2 regions of the Alkalibacterium sp. m-11 genome follow, and region 1 is predicted to be linked to the other one. Evidence: a T-box and tRNA genes for the amino acid it is inferred to sense, from the RefSeq annotation. Region 1 holds a T-box; the other holds one or more tRNA genes.
The links. The T-box of region 1 lies ahead of leuS (leucine--tRNA ligase). A T-box ahead of a tRNA ligase gene usually reads a tRNA of that ligase, here a tRNA-Leu.
Positions count from the first base shown of each region.

Region 2: it has a tRNA-Leu gene. The T-box ahead of leuS (leucine--tRNA ligase) is inferred to sense a tRNA for this amino acid. The anticodon was not compared.

Region 1 covers NZ_BAAGIR010000003.1:8,452-19,607, reverse strand. Annotated here, with positions in the region: gene ACYQ2O_RS00715 (tRNA 5-(aminomethyl)-2-thiouridylate-methyltransferase MnmM) at 1-454, opposite strand, end outside; gene ACYQ2O_RS00710 (LysM peptidoglycan-binding domain-containing protein) at 665-4,558, shown strand; gene nagE (N-acetylglucosamine-specific PTS transporter subunit IIBC) at 4,755-6,254, shown strand; T-box leader at 6,299-6,509, shown strand; gene leuS (leucine--tRNA ligase) at 6,565-8,982, shown strand; gene ACYQ2O_RS00695 (ABC transporter ATP-binding protein) at 9,051-10,811, shown strand; gene ACYQ2O_RS00690 (putative polysaccharide biosynthesis protein) at 11,012-11,156, shown strand, end outside.
Region 2 covers NZ_BAAGIR010000049.1:2,595-13,750, reverse strand. Annotated here, with positions in the region: gene ACYQ2O_RS06725 (TlpA family protein disulfide reductase) at 1-346, shown strand, start outside; gene ACYQ2O_RS06720 (CidA/LrgA family protein) at 499-888, shown strand; gene ACYQ2O_RS06715 (LrgB family protein) at 890-1,597, shown strand; gene ACYQ2O_RS06710 (MurR/RpiR family transcriptional regulator) at 2,660-3,514, opposite strand; gene ACYQ2O_RS06705 (Gfo/Idh/MocA family oxidoreductase) at 3,707-4,726, shown strand; tRNA gene ACYQ2O_RS06700 (tRNA-Leu) at 5,239-5,322, shown strand; gene ACYQ2O_RS06695 (exonuclease SbcCD subunit D) at 5,540-6,673, shown strand; gene ACYQ2O_RS06690 (SMC family ATPase) at 6,674-9,739, shown strand; gene ACYQ2O_RS06685 (Rid family detoxifying hydrolase) at 9,788-10,180, shown strand; gene ACYQ2O_RS06680 (M20 family metallopeptidase) at 10,246-11,156, shown strand, end outside.

The sequences.
Region 1 (11,156 bases):
CCGCTTCTTTCTCTTCAGCACCGCCCTCATGGCCGTAGTAGATCATGATCAGGATAAGACCACCCGGTTTTAAAAGCGGCAGCACTTTACTCAGTGATTCGATCGTTGTATCAGGTGAAGTGACGATCGATTTGTCTCCTTTTGGTAGATAACCGAGATTGTAGACAGCTGCTGCAATCGAAGACTCCTTTATTGAAAATGAATCGACTAGTTCATGGCCGGCTTCTATCAATTGAACACGCTGATTTAGGTCAGCCTCAATCAATCTATTTTTGGTAGCGGAAATGGCATCCCTCTGTATATCAAACCCGATTACCGTGCCTTCAGGGCCGACAATTTTTGCCAGCAGAAGCGTATCGTTGCCGTTACCAACTGTGGCATCAATGACAGTGTCTCCTTCTTCAACAGACTGGTAGAGTAAGGTGTGAGTGAATTTTAATGCTGATTGTAACATGAAACAAACCTCCATAAGTATAAATTCTAATGAATGATCAAGGATCACTCTATACAAAAATGCTTTTCTGATTGTTGATACAAGCAACTTATACAGTATATTACAATAGTATAACAAAGTAAAAATCGTCATAGATATTATTTCTCTTCTGTCCGACTAAATGTATAATATAGGGACGATAACTTTTTCCAAAAAAGAGGAGGAAATTTAATGACAAAACACATCTCAATGCCTCTTGCCCCTGAAAATATAAAGGGGATCAGAAAATCAGTTGCATTTTCATCAAGTCTATTAGCAGGCGTTGTAGCCCTAGGTTCCTTAACACAATCAGTTGAAGCACAGGAAATCGATAAGGATCAGGCTTTTCTTCAAAATCTATATGAACAGTATACAGCTTTAGAACTTTCAAATGAAGATTCTTCCCAAGCTTCTTTAGAACAGGACGATGAGTCAGATAATGACTCTTCAGAAGCAACACCCGTATCAGACGAAGAAACAGATTACATAAAGGCCCAGCTGACAAGAATGATTGAACTGGCTGGAGGAGAAAGTGTTCTTGAACAATTGGACTCAGAACATTTGACTACTGAGCAGCTGGACTCGATCTTCAATGCACTGATCGAAAAGCAGCTGAATGACATTCAGGATAGTGAAGAGACAGTACATGAGAATGACATAAGTGAAGCAGTTTCATTAGCTGCGGAATCCTTAACAGAAAGCGATGACTCGGTGGCTGACACAGCAGAAGAGCCAGCTCTGTTGACTGCTGCAGCTGCAGATGATTCAACTGAACAGGATGAATTATCTGAAACTACTGAAGAAGCAGGTGGAAAACTTGCTGCTGAGGATTTATCTGAAAGTACCGTTCAGGACCAGGATTCCGAGTCTCCGGCTGAAACTGTAGCAGAAGAGGCGGAAGTAGAAAATCCGGTATTAGAGACTCCAGTAACTGACAAACTAGAACCAGAGACTTCTAAAACCGAAACACCAAAAACTGAAGCACCGAAGACTAATTTAAAAGAAACAGCTCCTGCACCTAAAGTCGAGGAACCAAAAGCAGCAGCACCTAAAACCGAAACGAAGCAGGCCACTCCTGCACCTGAAGAAGCGATCGTATATGTCGTCAAGTCCGGCGACACGCTGAACCGTATTGCTCAGACATATAATACGACAACTGCTAAGCTCGCCAGTCTGAATAATCTGACTAACATCAACCTTCTGTCTGTGGGACAAGTTCTAGCCATCAATGAAGCAGGGGTTGCCCAGGCGAAGAACAGTCAGCCGTCAAATTCATCTAATCCTGGGAACCTGCATCAGACAAACACGCCTGCACCAGAAACAGCGATTGTATATGTCGTCAAGTCCGGCGACACGCTGAACCGTATTGCTCAGACATATAATACGACAACTGCTAAGCTCGCCAGTCTGAATAATCTGACTAACATCAACCGTCTGTCTGTGGGACAAGTTCTAGCCATCAATGAAGCAGGGGTTGCCCAGGCGAAGAGCAGTCAGCCGTCAAATTCATCTAATCCTGGGAACCTGCATCAGACAAACACGCCTGCAGCATTTATCAATCAGATTGCTGGATTTGCTCAGGAGATTGCATCTAAAAATGGCTTGTATGCGTCTGTCATGATAGCCCAGGCCAGTCTTGAATCAGGCTTTGGACGAAGCAGCCTGTCTGCACCGCCGAACCACAATCTATTTGGAATTAAAGGAAGCTACAATGGTCAGTCAGTAGCCATGCAGACGAGAGAATATTATTCACATACTGGATGGATCACGATAACCGATTACTTCAAAAAGTATCCGAGTTATGTAGAATCACTGCAGGACTATGCACGTCTGCTAAGAAACGGGACGAGCTGGAATCCACAGTTCTATTCCGGGACATGGGTCGAAAGAACAAACAGCTATCGTGATGCAACGGCATGGCTGCAGGGAAGGTATGCAACGGATCCGACTTATGCGAATAAGTTGAACAATCTGATCCAGCTTTATGATCTGACACGATTTGATGTACCAGTCTCTGGAGGCAACAGACCTACGCCTGTACCATCCAATCCGGCTCCGTCCAATCCTTCAAATCCATTTAAGGAAACGACGACTTATACTGTCGTTAGAGGAGATACGTTAAGCAAAATCGCACGTGACTTTAAAACGACGGTTCAGGCTTTGAAGACAGCGAATAATCTGAGCAGTGACTTGATTTTCGTGAATCAGAAACTGACCGTGCCTAAACTTGAAACAGCGCAACCTGCGCCAGAACAGCCAAAAGAAGAAGCGAAACCAGATACCTCCAAGCTTGAAGAGTCCGGTAACCAGGGTGAAACACCAGCTCCTGATGCGAGCAGACCGGAAACTGGAAGTGAAATCTATACGGTTGTAAGGGGAGATACCTTAACCAAGATTGCCCGAGAATTCAGTACGACAGTTCAGGCGATCAGAGAAACAAACAATTTAAGTGGAGATCTGATTTTCATCAATCAGCGTTTGACGATACCGGGTAAAGCAGCAGAAACTGTACCAGTGACTCCGCCAGTCAGTCAGCCTGATACTCAGAGCAAGTCTGTTACGGTCCAAAGAGGAGACACGCTGTCTCAACTGGCCCGTACACATAATACAACTGTCGCTACTTTGAAATCTGCGAACAAGCTCCTGTCAGATACCATTTATGTCGGTCAGGTTCTGCTTGTACCAGGAACATCTGGACAGGGAGAAAGCACTGTACCTGCACCGAGTCCGGATGCTGCGGTTCCCGAAAAAGGTACTACATCATATACGGTTAAATCTGGAGATACACTATCAGGAATAGCCAGAACGTACAAGACAACTGTCGCTCAGCTTAGAACGTTGAATAAGCTGAACAGTGATCTAATCAGAATAGGTCAGCAGCTGCTGGTTCCATCTGATGATACACCGACTGTGCCAGCACCTCAGCAGCCTGAGAAACCGACTGCGGCGACTACTTATACAGTCGTAAGCGGTGATACATTGAGTAGAATCGCAAGAGATCACCAGACGACTGTCTCACGCCTGATGTCTGACAACAAGCTGACCAGTGACCGTATTTTTGTCGGACAGCGTCTGACTGTCAACGGGACAGCTCAGGATCAGAACACTCGTCCAGAGAACCAGACCAGTCCGTCACCTGCTGTAAGTGACTATGTCGTCAAGGCAGGAGATACGTTAAGTCAGATTGCCCGCACACACGGCACTACGGTGAGTGCACTGAGCCAGCTTAACAGTCTGACTGATACTAACCGTCTGTCAGTTGGTCAGGTCCTCAAGGTAAGTGGCACACAGCAGTCACAACCTGTGACTCAGACACCTGCTGCACCTGTTCAGGATAATGATAAGACAGTCAGCACAATTTATACGGTAAAATCGGGAGATACCTTAAGTGGCATTGCCCGTCAGTTCAAGACGACCGTTGCTCAGTTAAGAGAATGGAATGCGATTGAAAACGCAGACCGCCTATCTGTCGGTCAGAAACTGACGATTAAAGGCTCAACTGACTCTACTGTACCAAGTGCACCTGCGCCAACCTCGCCTGCTGGAAATCAGAATCAGGGAGGCACGTACACGGTAAAAGCTGGAGATACACTCTCACACATTGCTCGAGAGTTCCAGACCACAGTGACTCAGTTACGTGAGCTGAACAATCTGATTAATGCGGACCGCATCTTTGTCGGCCAGACCTTGCGTACTGGAGGATCAACTTCTGTCAGCACGCCAACTGTTCCGACACCAGCGCCAGCAAATAATCAGTCCAGACCTAATGACCGCTCCTATGTGATTAAGGCAGGTGACACCCTTTCAGCTATAGCGAGAGATCAGAACGTGACGATCAGACAGCTGAGAGAGTGGAACAACCTGACGAGTGACATTATTTTCGTTGGTCAGACATTAGTTGTGCGCGGTGAGCAGACAAGCGAGACGGCTCCTCAGCCCACTCAGTCAGTCCATACTGTTTCTGCTGGAGAAACATTGTCTCATATTGCAAGAGAGTACAAACTGACTGTAAGGGAACTGAAAGAAATGAACAATCTAAGTACAGACCTTATCTTTGTCAATCAGCAATTGAAGACAGCCAAGTAACATGTACCCCTTTTCACGGGCCGAAAAAGCCCCTGTGAAAAGGGGTTTTTAAATATTGTTTTAAATATTATGTTATATATTTTGTTGCTAAATGATAGAGCTTACTATATAATGAAAGCGACATCTTCTTTAATCATTTCCGAAGCATTTATCATCCTTTTAAAGAAGGTGATCACTGTAAAAAGGAGTGGGACAAATGAAGTATCTACAACGTATAGGCCGATCCTTGATGCTGCCTGTGGCGGTCTTGCCTGCAGCAGCTATTCTGATGGGTATCGGGTATTGGATCGATCCGAGCGGTTGGGGTGGAGAAAGCCAGATTGCGGCTTTCCTGATCAGCGCAGGAGCATCCCTTATCAATAACATGGGTATACTGTTTGCGATAGGGGTAGCCTTAGGCATGTCCAGGGACAAGAACGGGTCGGCTGCTCTGAGCGGTCTGGTCGGCTGGCTTGTGACAACGACCATGCTGAGTCCGGATACGGTTGCCCAGCTGCAGCAGATTGACGTGGAAGAAGTGAACTTGGCTTTTGACAGTATCGAAACGCAGTTTATCGGTATCCTTGTCGGTATTATTGCAGCGGTCATTTATAATAAATTCAGTGGAGTCAAGCTTCCTCAAGCTCTGGCATTTTTCAGTGGAAGACGTCTTCCGCCGATTATCACTGCAGTAGCCTCACTAGTCTTGTCAGGTATACTGATGTTTGTCTGGCCACCAGTCTTCGGTCTGCTCGTTGACTTTGGAACATTCATCAGTGGTCTGGGAGCCTTTGGAGCCGGGTTATATGGGTTCTTTAACAGGCTGCTGATTCCGACGGGTCTTCACCATGCTTTAAATGCAGTATTCTGGTTCGATCTGATTGGAATTAATGACATTCAGAATTTCTGGGAAGGAACAGGAGTAGTGGGGGTGACAGGCATGTACCAGGCCGGTTATTTCCCTGTCATGATGTTCGGACTGCCTGCCGGTGGTCTGGCTATGTATCAGATGGCTGATTCAGACCAGAAGAAACGGGTCGGCTCATTGATGCTGGCCGCAGGATTTGCAACGTTCTTTACAGGCGTGACAGAACCGTTGGAGTTTGCCTTCATGTTCGTCGCACCTTTGTTATTTGTAATACATGCCCTGCTGACAGGTCTTTCTATGTTTATTGCAGCGACATTTAACTGGACTGCCGGGTTCGGTTTCAGTGCCGGGTTTGTCGATGGCGTGCTCAGTTTCAGGCTGCCGATGGCCAATCAGCCGTACATGCTGATCGTTCAGGGACTCGTATTTGCGGTCATCTATTATTTTGCTTTCCTCTGGGCAATTAAAACATTCAATTTGAAAACGCCAGGTAGAGGAGAAGAACTGGCGCTCGATGAAGGAGAAGTATCAGGAGGACCGACAGCTACTGCCTCGCCGACAGCCAACCAGGGGATAGACAGAGATCCTGTCCTGGCTGCAGATAACAACGAATACCGTAGAAAAGCAGAAATCATCCTCGACGGCCTGGGTGGCCAGGAAAATATCGGCTCTCTGGACTACTGTGCCACACGACTGAGGCTGGAGATAAATGACATGAACAAGGTAAACGAAAATAGAATCAGGCAGGCAAACGTACCAGGACTGAGAAAAACAGGACGGAACACAATGCAGGTCGTTGTCGGAACGGATGTGGAATTCGTAGCGAACGAAATGGAAAAATTAAAATAAGATTGCGCATTACCTGAGCCTTTGGTAGAATAAGTGGAAAGATAAGAAAAACAGTGCACAGGAGTAGTAAGTGTCTCTTTCTTCCAGAGAGTGTATGGGTGGTGAAAATACACAGAAAGACAGCTGAACTCGCCTGACAAGTTGCCTCGGGGAATCAAGTACCCGCTGCCGTTTTCCGCGTTAAGGACTGGAGGCTGTTTTACTTCATGTAAAACAGTAAACATAGGTGGTACCGCGATCATTAACGCCCTATGAGTAACAGCTCGTCTGTTATTCATAGGGCATTTTTTAATTTAAAGGAGAGAATTGTATGTCATTCAACCATAAGACGATCGAACAGAAGTGGCAGGCTGTCTGGGAAAAGAACCAGACGTTCAGAACCACTGAAGATAAGAACAAGGATAACTTTTATGCGCTTGATATGTTCCCGTATCCATCAGGTCAGGGGCTGCATGTCGGGCATCCAGAAGGGTACACGGCAACAGATATTATTTCACGAATGAAGCGTGCGCAAGGCTTCAATGTGCTTCATCCGATGGGATGGGATGCCTTCGGTCTTCCGGCTGAACAGTATGCACTGGATACCGGAAACGACCCAGCTGAGTTTACTGAAAAGAACATTCAGACTTTCAAGCGTCAGATCAAGTCGCTTGGTTTCAGTTATGACTGGGACCGTGAAATCAATACGACAGATCCTAACTACTATAAATGGACGCAATGGATCTTTACGAAGCTGGTTGAAAAAGACTTGGCTTATGAAGCGGAAGTCCCTGTCAACTGGTGCCCGGCACTTGGTACCGTTCTGGCAAATGAGGAAGTCATTGACGGAAAATCCGAACGTGGAGGACATCCAGTCTACCGTAAACCGATGAAGCAGTGGATGCTTAAGATTACGGCATACGCAGATCGTCTGCTGGACGATTTGGAGGAAGTGGACTGGCCGGAACACATCAAGGACATGCAGCGTAACTGGATCGGCAAGTCTGAAGGAGCTGAAATTACATTCGGCATCAAGGATTCTGCTGAATCGTTCACTGTCTTCACAACTCGTCCGGATACGATTTACGGAGCGACCTATGCTGTTCTTGCACCGGAATCAGATCTGGTCGACAAGATCACCTCAGCTGAACAGAAAGAAGCAGTCGATGCTTACCGCACTGAGGCAAACAAGAAATCTGACCTTGAGCGTACGGATCTGAATAAAAATAAAACGGGTGTCTTTACAGGAGCTTATGCAGTAAACCCAGTAACCAACGAGGAGATGCCGATCTGGATCGCTGACTACGTCCTGGCTTCATACGGTACTGGGGCAATCATGGCTGTTCCTGCTCATGATGAACGTGATTATGAATTTGCTCAGAAATACGATCTGACGATTCGTCCAGTCATTAAAGGCGGAGATACAGACAAGGAAGCCTATACGGGTGACGGTGAGCATATCAACTCTGGTATTCTGAACGGCCTGAATCAGGAAGAGGCAACAGAGACCATCATCACTTACTTGGAAGATAACAATATCGGTGAATCTAAGACAACTTATCGTCTGAGAGACTGGCTGTTCGCCCGCCAGCGTTACTGGGGTGAACCGATTCCTGTCATTCACTGGGAAGATGGCACGACAACCACAGTGCCTGAAGAAGATCTTCCGGTAACCTTGCCTAAAACGGATGAAATCAGACCATCCGGTACAGGTGAATCACCGTTGGCCGTCATTGAAGATTGGGTCAATGTAGTAGACGAAAAAACAGGTATGAAAGGGAAAAGAGATACGAACACGATGCCGCAGTGGGCAGGAAGCTCGTGGTATTTCCTTCGTTTCATCGATCCAAAGAACCCGGACCAGCTGGCAGATCCTGAAAAACTGAAACAGTGGCTGCCTGTCGATCTTTATATTGGCGGAGCGGAACACGCAGTACTTCACCTGCTTTATGCTCGCTTCTGGCACAAATTCCTTTATGATTTAGGTCTGGTTCCGACTAAAGAGCCATTCCAGAAACTTTACAACCAAGGTATGATCCTGGGAGAAAACAATGAGAAAATGTCCAAGTCAAAAGGGAATGTTGTCAATCCAGACGTCGCAGTGGAAGAATACGGTGCAGATACATTGCGTCTATATGAAATGTTCATGGGACCTCTGGATGCAGCCATCGCCTGGAGTGAAGACGGACTGGAAGGCGCACGTAAGTTCCTGGACCGTGTCTGGCGCCTATTCATCGATGAAGATGGAAAAGTCAGAGACCGCATCACCACTTATGACGACAAATCTCTAGAGGTTGTCTTCCATCAGACTGTGAAGAAAGTGACGGAAGATTATGAGAATCTGCAATTCAATACAGGAATTTCCCAGTTGATGGTTTTCATCAATGCCGCGTATAAAGCAGAAGGTCTGCCGCTTGACTATGTCAAAGGATTCATCAAGATGCTGGCACCGATCGCACCTCACGTCTCGGAAGAACTGTGGGCGAAAGTGACCGGAGCTTCCGAAAGTATTTCCTATGAAGAGTGGCCGTCATATGATGAAACTAAACTGGTTACGGATGAAGTAACGGTCGTTTTCCAGATCAACGGAAAGGTTCGTTCAAAAGCACAAGTGTCGAAATCGATAACGAAAGACGCACTTGAAGAACTGGCGCTTGCAGACAGTAGAATCCAGGAGATGCTGGAAGGACAGACCGTACGAAAAGTTATAGTTGTCCCAGGGAAACTAGTCAACATCGTAGCTAATTAACAGTTAGGGGATAAGAGGGAAGGGAGAGTCCTTCCCTTTTTCTCTGTAAAATAAAGTGAGGAAAGCTTATGCAAAAATCATCCGACCTGAAAACTCCAACAAAAAGTGACCTGAAAAAATTTACTCAACTGATCTGGTCAACGAAGATCTCAAAAGGGCTCATTGCAATCGGACTCGCAGGCAGCCTCCTGACGACCTTTACACAACTGATGATTCCACTCGCCACTCAGCAGTTCATAGATGGCATCGAATTCGACCAGTTTGGACCGTGGCTAGCTGCTCTGATTGTAGGTATCTTCATTTTTCAGGTTATTTTCAATGGATTTTCAAATTATGTGCTGCACAAGATCGGTCAACGGGTAGTGGCGAGTCTGCGTTCTTTTTTATGGAATAAAGTGATCAAGCTCCCTGTTTCCTATTTTGATCAGTATGCATCAGGAGAAGTGGTCAGTCGGATCACGAATGATACGACGATCGTCCAGAATCTGATCTCGTCCTTTTTTCCGCAGTTTATCAACGGGATTCTGTCCCTGTTTGGTATTTTTATTATCTTGGTACTCATGGACTGGCAGATGACTTTGGTCATGCTGACGGCAGTTCCACTTGCACTAATGCTGACGCGTCCTCTAGGAAAGAAAATAGCTAAAGTATCCAGAGAGATGCAGGATGAGACGGCCTCGTTTTCCGGAAAGATCCAGCAAACGATCGCTGAAATCAGACTGATGAAATCCTCAACAGCTGAAAGCTATGAACAGTCAAAAGGTAAGAAGGACATTGAAAAACTTTACACCATCGGATTAAAAGAAGGTAAATACATGGCCATCATCAGTCCGCTTATATATACGCTTATGATGGGGGTCATGGTGTTCGTCATCGGTTACGGAGGTGTACGCGTAGCCAGAGGACAGATGACTACGGGTCAGTTGGTAGCATTTCTGCTTTATTTGTTCCAAATCATTTTTCCGATCATCACCTTCATGAACTTCTTCATGCAGATGCAGAAAGCTACCGGTGCAACGGACCGCATCTCATCTATTTTAGAAGAAAAAGAGGAAGCTGAAGAACAGGGAGAAGACAGAACCATTGCTGACCTGCCTATTATTTTTGATCAGGTCAGCTTTTCCTATGAATCTGAGAAAGAAGTGCTCAAGTCCATTTCCTTTGAAGCACTTCCGGGAGAAAAGGTTGCGTTTGCTGGTCCAAGTGGTGGAGGGAAATCCACACTTTTTGCACTCCTGGAGCGGTTCTACACACCAGACAGTGGAGAGATTCGAGCAGGAGAGGTGTCTATAGAGACAATCTCGCTCAGTTCATGGCGCAGTCAGATCGGGTACGTTTCTCAGGAAAATGCGATGATGTCTGGAACCATCCGTTCCAATGTCTGTTACGGGCTGCCGGATGCCGACAGCATATCCGACGAGCGCTTGTGGGAAGTACTTGAAATGGCTTATGCTAAAGAATTTGTGGAGGAGTTTCCGGGCAAGCTTGATGAACCGGTTGGCGAACGAGGTCTGAAATTGTCAGGCGGACAGAGGCAGCGGATCAATATTTCCCGTGCCTTTTTAAGGGATCCTAATATCCTGATGATGGATGAGGCGACAGCCAGTCTGGACAGTCAGTCTGAGGAAAAAGTATCTAGTGCATTGAAGAAACTCATGGTCGGGCGGACCACTTTCGTCATTGCCCACCGCTTGAGTACGATAGTAGACGCAGACAAGATTCTGTTCATAGAACAGGGGCGTTTGACTGGTATAGGCAGGCACGAGGAATTGATGAAGACGCATCCTCTCTACAGATCCTTTGCTCATCAGCAGCTGGCAGATGAATGATGTGACAGTTTAACGAAAAAGAGATGAAAAATATTTATCTTTCGCTCAAAAGATTGCACGGAAACACTTAAAGCAGTAAAATAGAGTCTGTTACAAAGGAGCACTTTGCTCCTTTTTTCTATGAAAAGCGATAGGTAAAATGAATCCAGCGCACACAGGAGTGACAGCCAGCTGGTATCGAGTGAAAAGAGGGTTCTAGAATGAGTTCTGAAGCAACAAAAGGATTAACTAAAGAAATGTCTCATGACGAAAGAATGATAAGCGGAACTGCCTGGATGACTGCCGGAAGCATGATTTCCCGTATATTGGGTGCCTTGTATATCATTCCCTGGTATGCCTGGATGG
Region 2 (11,156 bases), on a different contig from region 1:
TTTTAGAGGACAGAAAGTTTTTCTGAATTTCTGGGCCAGCTGGTGTCCGCCGTGCCGTGTAGAAATGCCCCACCTTCAGAATTTCCATGAGGAAAACGATGATGTAGTAGTGCTTGGTGTCAATGTCGTCTCTTCTGAAAGTAACCCGGCCAACGCGTCAGCATTTATTGATGAGCTGGAACTGACGTTTCCAAACTTATATGGTGTGGAAGACGTCGTTAATCTGTATATGGTCGAATCACTTCCGACTTCCTACTTTATCGGCACAGACGGGACTGTCTATGAAAGAGTCGTGGGACCTGTAACTGAAGACATCCTTCAAGCGAGGTTCGATTTGATCGATTAGCAGCTATTTATCGCGTAAGGTAAGGGTGGCCTGAATATTTCAGATATAAGTATGTCCAATATGTTAAATGTTGAACAAATGTGTTGTCATTCCTTTTCAAAGTAGGGGTTTTGCTATAAAATAAAGCAGAAGAAGCTTGAGGAGGAGTATAGGTGAGACAGTTAAAACAGCTTTTCTGGATTTTTTTATTTTCATTTATAGGAGAATTTTTGTCGTTAGTTAGCCCAGTGGCTATTCCTGGAAGCGTGATTGGAATGGTCCTGTTATTTATTGCGCTTCATTTCAAATGGATCAAGTTGAAACAAGTTGAAGAAGTCGGCAACTGGGTGACTGACAATATGGCGATTTTTTTCGTGCCTGCAGGAGTTGGACTGATGACGAATTTCGGTATACTAGGGGACATCTGGTGGCAGCTCCTGGTAACAATTTTTATCACGACAACGCTGATGATTGCATTTGTAGCACTAGTCGTTCAGTGGCTTAAGCGGAGAAAAGATGAGAAAACTGAACAGCAAGCCGGATTCAATAAGGAGCTGATTTGATATGATGGATATTTTATCGACCAACCCGTTTTTTGGATTATTTCTGACCTTTTTCTTTTTCCTTCTAGGGACGATATTTCATAGAAGATGGCCTGGAAACCCATTATTTAATCCGCTGATTTTTTCCATCACCTGCATCATTATTCTCTTGCTTGTGACTGGAATTCCTTATGAGCAATACAATGAAGGCGGTCAATTCATTAATTTGTGGATCACACCGGCTACCGTCGCATTGGCTATTAAGCTAGAAAAGAACTTTATCTATTTGAAGACCTACTACACAGCAATTTTATCCGGAATCGCTCTTGGTGTATTGTTTCACACGGCTATCTTGGTTATTGTCAGTATCCTGTTTCAGTTCAATCAAGAACTGGTGGCGACCCTGTTTCCGAAATCAATCACAACGCCGATTGCATTGGGTGTGTCTGAATCACTTGGCGGCATCGTTTCGTTAACAGTAGCCATCGTCGTATTCACAGGAGTGCTCGGAACGGTTGTCGGCCCTCCGATCTTCGCCTTATTGAAGATAAACGACCCGGTTGCTCAAGGAGTAGCTCTGGGATCAGGCTCGCATGCGATGGGTACGGCTAAAGCTATCGAATTAGGCGATGTGCAGGCCGCTATGTCTGGACTGTCCATCGTCTTGACTGGTATCGTCGTGGTTATTTTGGCCCCATTCGTTATGGGATTTGTGGGCGTTTTGTTTTAGTCTTTGAAGAGTACAAAGGCAGCATGGATAATCAGAAGTCACGCAATACTAGTACTAGCTCGAGAAGATTGAAATAAATGAGTGGGATGAAAGATTCCGTGAGCGTCCAACTCAGGTGTTGAGGGACAGTCGAGTGGTCAGAAAGATTCCGTGAGCGCCCAACTCAGTTGTCGAAGGACAGTCGAGTGGTCGGAAAGACTCCGTGAGCGTCCAACTCAGGTGTTTAAGGACAGTCGAGTGGTCGGAAAGATTCCGTGAGCGCCCAACTCAGGTGTTGAAGGATAGTCGAGTGGTCAGAAAGATTCCGTGAGCGTCCAACTCAGGTGTTGAAGAACAGTCGAGTGGTCAGAAAGATTCCGGGAGCGTCCAACTCAGGTGTTGAAGAACAGTCGAGTGGTCAGAAAGATTCCGTGAGCGCCCAACTCAGTTGTTGAAGGACAGTCGAGTGGTCAGAAAGACTCCGTGAGCGTCCAACTCAGGTGTCGAGGGACAGTCGAGTGGGCCGAAAGATCCTGTGAGCGTCCAACTCAGGTGTTGAGGGACAGCCGAGTGGGCAGAAAGACTCCGAGAGCGCCCAACTCAGTTGTCGAAGGACAGTCGAGTGGTCGGAAAGACTCTGTGAGCGCCCAACTTAGGTGTCGAAGGACAGCCGAGTGGTCAGAAAGATTCCGTGAGCGTCCAACTCAGGTGTTGAAGGACAGCCGAGTGGTCGGAAAGACTCCGTGAGCGTCCAACTCAGTTGGTGGTCAAGAGATATTCAAGACAAATCAACTTTCCGTTTGATCCGCTAACTGAGTGATATCTTACTACGCGGCGGAGCAAAAGGGTTAGTCAGTAACCGGTCATTCGGCGGCTTCCGCCGACTGTCGGAAGCTTCATCATTGAAAAAGAGCAGTTGAGCGCTAGATTTAATTATCCGCTCAACTGCTTTTGATTTATTCCGACTCTTTCAAGTGGTCACTTTTTCTCGTCTTCACGACCATTCGTTCCTGAGCAGTTGTGATCCGTTCAAGTGATCTAGATATGCTCCTGATAAGAATCAATTAGTAAATTACAGCAAAATTAAAACCGCTCATCCAGAAACAGGGTCTCGGATGAGATGCGCTTGGACTGGTTCTTGTCGTAATTTGACACGAACAGACAGCCGTACAAGGTGTTCAGCACATAATCAATCGCTGTCTGTGACGAGAAAGTCGAGAGCTTGACTGACTGGCTTTCGCTTTCAGCCACTGGAAGAATCAAGTCCCCGAGTGATGCGATATGTGAAGACGGACTACCCGTTATCACAATAATCGTCGCTCCGTTCTGCTTGAGCAGTTGGGTGATGTAATAGTTATTCTTACTTTCTCCACTATAGGAAATCACGATGGCGCAGTCACCTTGCTTGAAATTTGTTGCGAGGTGGCGGTTTTCTCCAGGCAAAGCGGCCATGTGAACAGAACGGTTGATTTTCATCAGCTTATTCTGGAAATTCAAGGCAGGCAGATAGGTATCGCCGTAAGCAAATACCCCGATTTTATCAGCTTGAAGCAGAAGTTCCACAGCCTGTTCAAGTTTATCAGGTGAGAGTAGCTGACTCGTCTGATTAAGAGAGTCAGTGAACAGCTCGAGGATTTTCTTCTGAATCTCTCCGTATGAATCGTCATCGGTAAAAGGAAAATCAGGGTCCACATTCGATATGGCATTGTATTCCTTCTGCAGCTCAGCAGACCACTTGATTTTGAAATCCTTGAAGCCTCTCAGACCGATTTTCCGGCAGAGTCTGACCACAGTTGAAGGTGAGGTATAAGTCAGTTCCGAAAGAGCCTGGATCGATAAATTCAAAACATCCTCCTTGTTGGTAATTATGTACCGAGCGACTGCTTTTTCCGATGCATTGAACTGTTCGTCGTGTTTCAGATCTGTTAATAATGACATGCGATCCACCTCCTAAAACTAAGTGTACATAAAAGACAGCAATCTAACCAGTTTTTGGGTAATTTATTTCAGTAAACAACCAATTCTAACAGACTTTTCTGAAAAAACTGCCCATTTAACTAAGTCAATTTACAGAAGGAAGCCAACGTGATTAAATAGTAAGTGAGATGACAACACATTAGGAGGAAGCATATGTTAACTATTGCCTACATCGGAAACGGGAAGAGTGCGAACCGCTATCATATCCCTTTTTCAAGTCTGGTCGACACGATTAAGATAAAGAAAATTCTCTCGAGAGGGGATAGGCCTGACTGGGACGCTGTCGAAGGGGTGACTTACGTTAAGGAGAGTGAAGAGATCTGGAATGATCCGGATATCGACCTAGTGGTTCTGTCGACTCCGCCGCATACCCATTACCCTCTGGCTAAAGAGGGGCTGGAAAACGGGAAGAACGTACTGGTCGAGAAACCTTTTACCGAAACATCTGACCAGGCTAAGGAGCTGTTTGCTCTGGCAGAAGAGAATGGCTTGTTTATCCAATGCTATCAGAACCGCCGTTTCGACTCGGATTTTCTGACTGTCCAGAAAGTAATCGAAAGCGGAAAAATTGGAGATGTTCTGGAAGTGGAGATGCATTTCGATTATTTCCGTCCTGAAGTGCCTGAGCAGACTGACCACTTCGATCCCATGGAAAGTTTCCTGTATACCCATGCCTGCCATACCGTCGATCAGGTTCTGTCTTACTTTGGAAATCCTCAGGATATTCAATATGATGTCCGTCAGCTTCTGGGAGAAGGACGAATGAACGATTATTTCGACCTGGATTTCTTTTATGACGACAACCTTAAAGTATCCGTCAAGTCGAGCTACTTCCGTCTGAAAGAACGCCCAAGTTTCGTGGTCTATGGCACAAAAGGAACATTCATCAAGGAATCAAAAGACCGTCAGGAAGAACATCTGAAGCTGTTTTATATGCCGACAAACGAGGATTTTGGCCTGGATCTGCCGGAACATTACGGCACGCTATATTATATGTCTGGAGATGGCCAGTATCATGAGGAAAAAGTCGTCTCGGAAAAAGGGAGCTACAGCTATTTCTACGAAGCGCTCTACGAAACACTTGTAAATGGAAAAGAGAAGCTGGTTAAGGATCATGAAACCATTCGTCAGATTGAGATTCTTGAAGAAGGCATCAGACAGATGAAAAAGTAGTCTGAAAGGAAGTTTTCTCAGTTCTTATGATTCTGATACAGAAAGTACGAACCAGCGAAGATAAAATAAGAAATAAATAGTGGGTAGTGGAGAAGAAGGATAGAGATAATAAGTGATACTAAGTACTATACAAATGAGAAGCAATAATACAACCAGCTGTTTTTTGTATAGAAGACAAATCCTCCAATGAATATTTCCCGGTCACTCTTCCCCCCAGACTTCATTACGTTGGGCTGTTGGAAGAGTGAGCGGGCCATTATACACAGCGACTATGAAGTCGGAATTTGTCTGATAACTTTTATCTGTCATCCAATGTGTCAGCTTGTTCATCAGCCGAAGTTCTTTTCCTTCTCTGAGCCGTCCTAAATAACATACAGCTGTAAATAAACCTTCCCCGAATCAGCTCTCAAAGGAGCTCGTATTGAGAGGGGTCAGCTTGTATAAAAATTTATTCCCGGTATGAAAAAAGTATTAACAGAATCTGAGCGATGTGCTATACTAATGAATGTTCCGGCTAGGTGGTGGAATGGTAGACACGCCAGACTCAGAATCTGGTGAGCGTAACGCTCGTGAGGGTTCAACTCCCTTCCTGGCCATAATTTGATACGACTGGATTTTCAGAAAGACTGACGGGTACCCTCAAGGATAGAAGGTGCGCGCTTTTTTTTTGTTTCAATTTTATTGGAAATCCATTGTCAGCAGACATATTTAGAACGGACTGCCGGACTGTCCTATTTAGTCTGTGCCAGTTTTCTGATAAAATACAAGTCAAAGATAAGACGTGAAACGTACGGAAAGAAGGAGAGGTAAGACATGAGAATTTTACATACTGCGGACTGGCACATAGGAAAAATCGTCAATGAGTTTTCGATGCTTGAAGATCAGGCAGAGGTCCTGCACCGACTGGTCGATGAGGTCAAGGAACTGGATGTCGATGTCCTGATTATGGCAGGAGACTTATATGACCGGGCGATTCCTCCTAAAGAGGCAGTTATTCTGGCTACGGAAATTTTTACCCGCCTGATTCGCGAAGCGGGGATACCGGTCCTGGCTATTGCGGGGAATCATGACAGCAATGAACGGCTGGAATACGGTGCGGAACTGCTTTCGACCAGTGAGCTCTTTATCGAAGGCACACTCAAAACAGACATCCGTAAAGTCACAGTCAAGGGGGCCAATTTCTACCTCCTGCCGTTTGCGGATCATGTCGCCGTTCGAAAACTGCTGGGTAATGATGAGATCAAGGATCTTCAGGATGCGACACGCGTTCAGATCGAATCGATTAAAGAGAAGATGAACCCGGATGAGCTGAATATTCTAATTGCCCACGGATATGTAGTGAACGGGGGAAAAGAGTCGGTGGAAGATTCCGATTCCGAACGTCCGTTAAGCATTGGGACAGCAGAATATGTTGATGTCAATTTGTTCGATGCCTTCGACTACGTTGCACTTGGCCATTTGCATAAAGCTCAGAAGGTCAAATCAGACCGGGTACGGTACAGTGGCTCACCTGTGAAGTATTCTAAATCAGAAGCCAGACATAAGAAACAGCACCTGCTGGTCGATCTGGATAAAGACATGATCGATGTGCAGACCATTCCTACTAATCCTAAACGGGACCTGCGTGTGATCAGAGGCTTCTTTGACGAGTTGATGCAGGATGAGTCAGAAGATTACATTTTCTTCGAGCTGGAAGATAAAGGCTATGTCATGGATGCGATGCATCAGCTGAGACGACGCTACCCTTATGCGATGGGGCTTGAATATTTATCCAAAAAAGACAGGCAGTCCAAAGAAACGACACGTACCCATCAGCTGGCCGACAAGAAGGATGTCCTGGAACTCTTCAGTGATTTTTACGAGAATTTCAAGGACGAACCGCTGGATGACGAGCGAAAACAAGTAGTCAATGGCGTCTGGGAAGACGTTCAGAGAGGTGGAGAGTAGATGCGTCCATTAAAACTCAAAATGAGCGCCTTTGGACCCTACAAAGGCGAAGTCGAGATTGATTTTACGGCGTTCAATCAGTCTGCTCTCTTTCTGGTCAGCGGACCGACGGGGGCAGGGAAAACGACGATTTTCGATGCGATTGCCTATGCCCTGTTTGACAAGCCGTCAAAAGATGGCCGTGAAAAAGATACATATAAATCCGATCATGCGAAAGACACGGACCTCTGTTACGTAGAGCTGGAGTTTGAGCTGGGGCAGAAGCAGTATTCCGTCAGACGGGAGCCAAATCAGACCGGACCAGGAACGCGGACAAAAACCAAGCAAATCCCAGCCAGCGTGGCGTTTCACAATGGAGATCAGGTCACCACTAAAATCAATGAAGCCAACAAAGAAATCGAGGCGCTTCTGGGGCTGACTCATGACCAGTTCAGACAAATCGTCATGCTGCCGCAGGGAGATTTCCGGCGTATGCTTGACTCGAACAGTGCGGACAAGGAAAAGATTTTCCGTAATATTTTCCAGACGGATCAGTTTGAAGCCTTTCAGGAGAAACTCAAAGAACAGGCTAAAGAGCTGAAACAAGAACGGGACGGCTATGCTCAGGCAGTCAGTCTGGCTTTTCAGTCGATCGAAACCAAAGAAAATCAGACTCTTGAAAAAGCCATTGACCAGTTCGACATTCCAGCTGTTCTGGAAGAGACAGCTAAACTCATTGATACAGATTCGAAACACCTCACTGAACTTAAAGAGACAATCGGAAGCCTTCAGGAAGAGAAGACAGCTACTGAGCGACTGATTGAATACCTTGAGAAGAAGACAGCTCTTGATAAAGAAAAAATCGAGCTGGATGCGACTGAAAAAGTAGTGGCGGATTACAAGGAACAGCTGGCTAAAAACGATGAAGCACGAAAACTTGTCGAGGCTAAAAAGACAGAACAGGATCTGGCCCAGGAGTTAAAAGACGAACAGATAAAACGGAACGACTTGTCTGAAAAGCAGAAGAGTTTGACTGATTCTCTTGCTGAAGCGGAAAAACAGAAGGCCCTGATTCAAGACGAACTGGGTAAGCTGGATCGTGTCAGAGAAGCGATTCAGACACTGAAAAAAGAGCTGGAACGCATGACCGAAGTGGAGAAGACAGAAGAAGCAATCAGTCAGGCAGAAAAACAGCTGAAAGAAAACCGCTTAAGACAGGCCTCTATTAAAGAAAAGATGGAAGCAGTCAAGCAGGCTGTCCAGTCGCAGCAAGATGAGCTGAAGGAGCTTCAACACATCAAAAACAGCTTTTCAGATAGCTATGATCGAATCGGTAAGCTGAAAGATAAAAAATCAGAAGCCATGCAGAGACTTGAAAAACTGAAGGAACTGTGCGATTTGAGAAAAGAAGGCGCTGAAGTTAAGCAGGTCTTTTCAAAAGCTAATAAGGACCTCAAGCAGGCAACAGAAAGTCTGGATGAAGCAAAGGCAGCGTATTACAGCAATATCGCCGTAGTTCTGGCAGGAGATCTTGAACAAAACGAACCTTGTCCGGTCTGTGGTGGAACGGATCACCCTAAAAAAGCTCACGCAGCAGTTGATTCAGTATCCAAAGACGACGTCGACCGTCTGGAGAAAGTTAAAGCTGAAGCCGAAGCCCACTATAATCGGATCGGTGTTCATCTGCAGCAGCTCTCTGAAGCCGTCGGTAAGCGGTGCAAGGAACTGGGCATTGAACATACGGACGCGGATGAAGCGTTTGGACAGACGAAGAAAAGCTGTCGTGAACTGACAGACGAACTGAATAAGCTGGAACAAGACCTGAAGCAGAAACAAAAGCGGGTGGAAGCAGAAGGCAAGCTGACTGAAAAACTGGAGGCTCTTCAAAAAGAAGAACGTGATCTGTCAGAAGTACGCGTTCAGCTGACGTCAGACGAACAGCATATGACTAGGCGGATTGGTGAGCTGAGTGAGTTATGCAGCGAACTGAAAGCATCTGTGTCCTATGACTCCGAGAAACAAGTCAAAGAGGCTATAGCAGAAAAAGAAGCGCTGATCAGAAAAACTGAGCAGGCGGCTTCAGATAATCAGTCCCTTGTCCAGGACTTAAGCAGTAAACAGTCGGCTAATAAGCAGGCAATCAAACTGACCGAGGAAAGCATCAATAAGCTGACTGACAAACATTCAGAAGCAAGGGCCCACTTTGAACATAGACTTCAAGAAAGTAAGCTGGACGATAGCTTCGAGTCCCTCGTTCTGGAACACGAGACAGCTGACAAGATGCAGCGAGCGATCAATGATTATGAGAAAGCTAGACACAGCCTGACTGTTCAAATGAAAGAAGTCCAGGCGCATCTAGATAAGGAAGACAAGCTTCTGCCGGTTGAGGCATACCGTGATCAGTGCAAGTCAATTATTGAAAGGTTGCCGGAGCTGGAAGAAAGCCGAGATGACCTGGTCAAAACAGTAAATCAGAATCAGCGGGCGGTCGAAACGATTACCATTCATCAGGGCAAGAGCGATGAACTGGAAAAAGACTACCGGATCTATAGTGAGCTGGCCATGATGGCAGGCGGTACAAGTAATGAAACGGACCGGATCTCATTCGAACGGTATGTCCTCGGGATTTACTTCGACGAAATTCTGATCGCTGCCAACGAACGCTTTAGCGAAATGACCAATAACCGCTATGAGCTGCAGAGAAAGATGGATGCGGCCAAAGGAAATAAACCCAAAGGGCTGGATATGGACGTGTTCGACTACGAAACAGGCAAAGTGAGAGGGGTCAACACGCTTTCCGGTGGGGAATCGTTTAAAGCCTCTCTTGCACTGGCTCTGGGACTCAGCGACGTGATCCAAAGTCAGAGCGGCGGGGTCAGTGTCGACACCCTCTTTATTGATGAAGGATTCGGGACGCTGGATTCCGATTCTCTGGACAAAGCCATCGAAACATTGCTCGATTTGCAGGAACGCGGCAGACTAGTGGGAATCATTTCTCACGTGGATGAACTGAAAACCCGAATCCCTTCTCATATTATTGTCGAACGGACGACTGCCGGAAGCCAGGTCAGTGTCCAGACAGTATAGTAAAAGTTTAGATCTATCATATTAAACCAACTAAAAGGAGACTTACTCATGACAACATTAGACAAACACATTTTAAACTCTAAAAAGGCACCAGCAGCAATCGGACCATACTCACAGGCGGTCGTATTCGGAAATACCGTGTACGTTTCGGGTCAGCTGCCGATCGATGCGGAAGCAGGAAAAATCACAGCTGAAACAGCCAAGGAACAGACAAGACAATCATTGAAAAACATTGAGTATATCCTGGCAGAAGAAAACCTGACGCTTTCTGATGTCCTGAAAGTCACTGTTCTTCTAAGCGATATTTCCAACTTCCAGGACATGAACGAGGTATACGCAGAATTTTTCAAAGAGCCTTTCCCAGCACGCGTTGCTTATGAAGTAGCAGCCCTTCCAGCTGGCGCATTAGTTGAAATCGACGTTATTGCAGGAAAAAGTTGATTTGTGATTACTAGAGATATTAAGTATATTAGTCTGAAAAAGACGAACAGTAGAGGATGAAACCGATGAGTGAGCAATACAATGAAAAAATTGATTCAATCATTAAAGAGTTGAGACCGGAACTTCAGGAGCTGAGCGAGTATATCTATGCTAATCCTGAACTGGGTCACGAAGAGTTTCTGTCATCAAAGGCCCATGTGGAACTGCTTGAAGAACATGGGTTTGATGTTGAATACCCTTATCTGGGAATCGGTACAGCCTTCAGAGCGATTTATAAAGGAGAAAAAGAAGGACCAACCCTTGCCTACTTGTCTGAATATGATGCCCTTCCTGGTATCGGACATGGTTGTGGGCATAATCTGCTCGGGGCGACCGATACTGGGGCGGGACTAGTCTTGTCCAAACTGGTTGATGAGGTAGGTGGGACAGTGGTTGTCCTGGGGACCCCGGCAGAGGAAACGAACGGAGATAAAGTGACCATGGCAGATGCGGGAACCTTTGACGATGTAGATGTTGCATTCTGTACTCACCCATCTGACAGTTATCAGGCCAGTGGCACGTCCATGGCCATGGAAGCCATTGAGTTCAGATTCTATGGACAGACCGCTCATGCAGCTGCCTCACCTTTCGAGGGAAAAAATGCCCTTGATGCCTGCATCAACTTCTTCAATAATGTCAGTTCACTCCGCCAGCAGATTCACCCGAGCGCACGCGTTCATGGTGTCATCAAAGAAGGCGGAGAGGCAGCGAACGTGATTCCGGACTACACGAGAGCCGAGTTTTACGTTAGAGCAATGGATATGCCTTACTTGAATGAACTGCGTGAAAAAGTCATTCGCTGTGCAGAAGCCGGGGCACTAGCTGCGGACTGCCGAATGGAATGGGGTCACTATGAAGCAGCCTACAAAAATATGATCACAAATGAGACGCTGTCTTCCTTGTACAATGAAAAGATGGCAGACCTAGGCATTCAAAT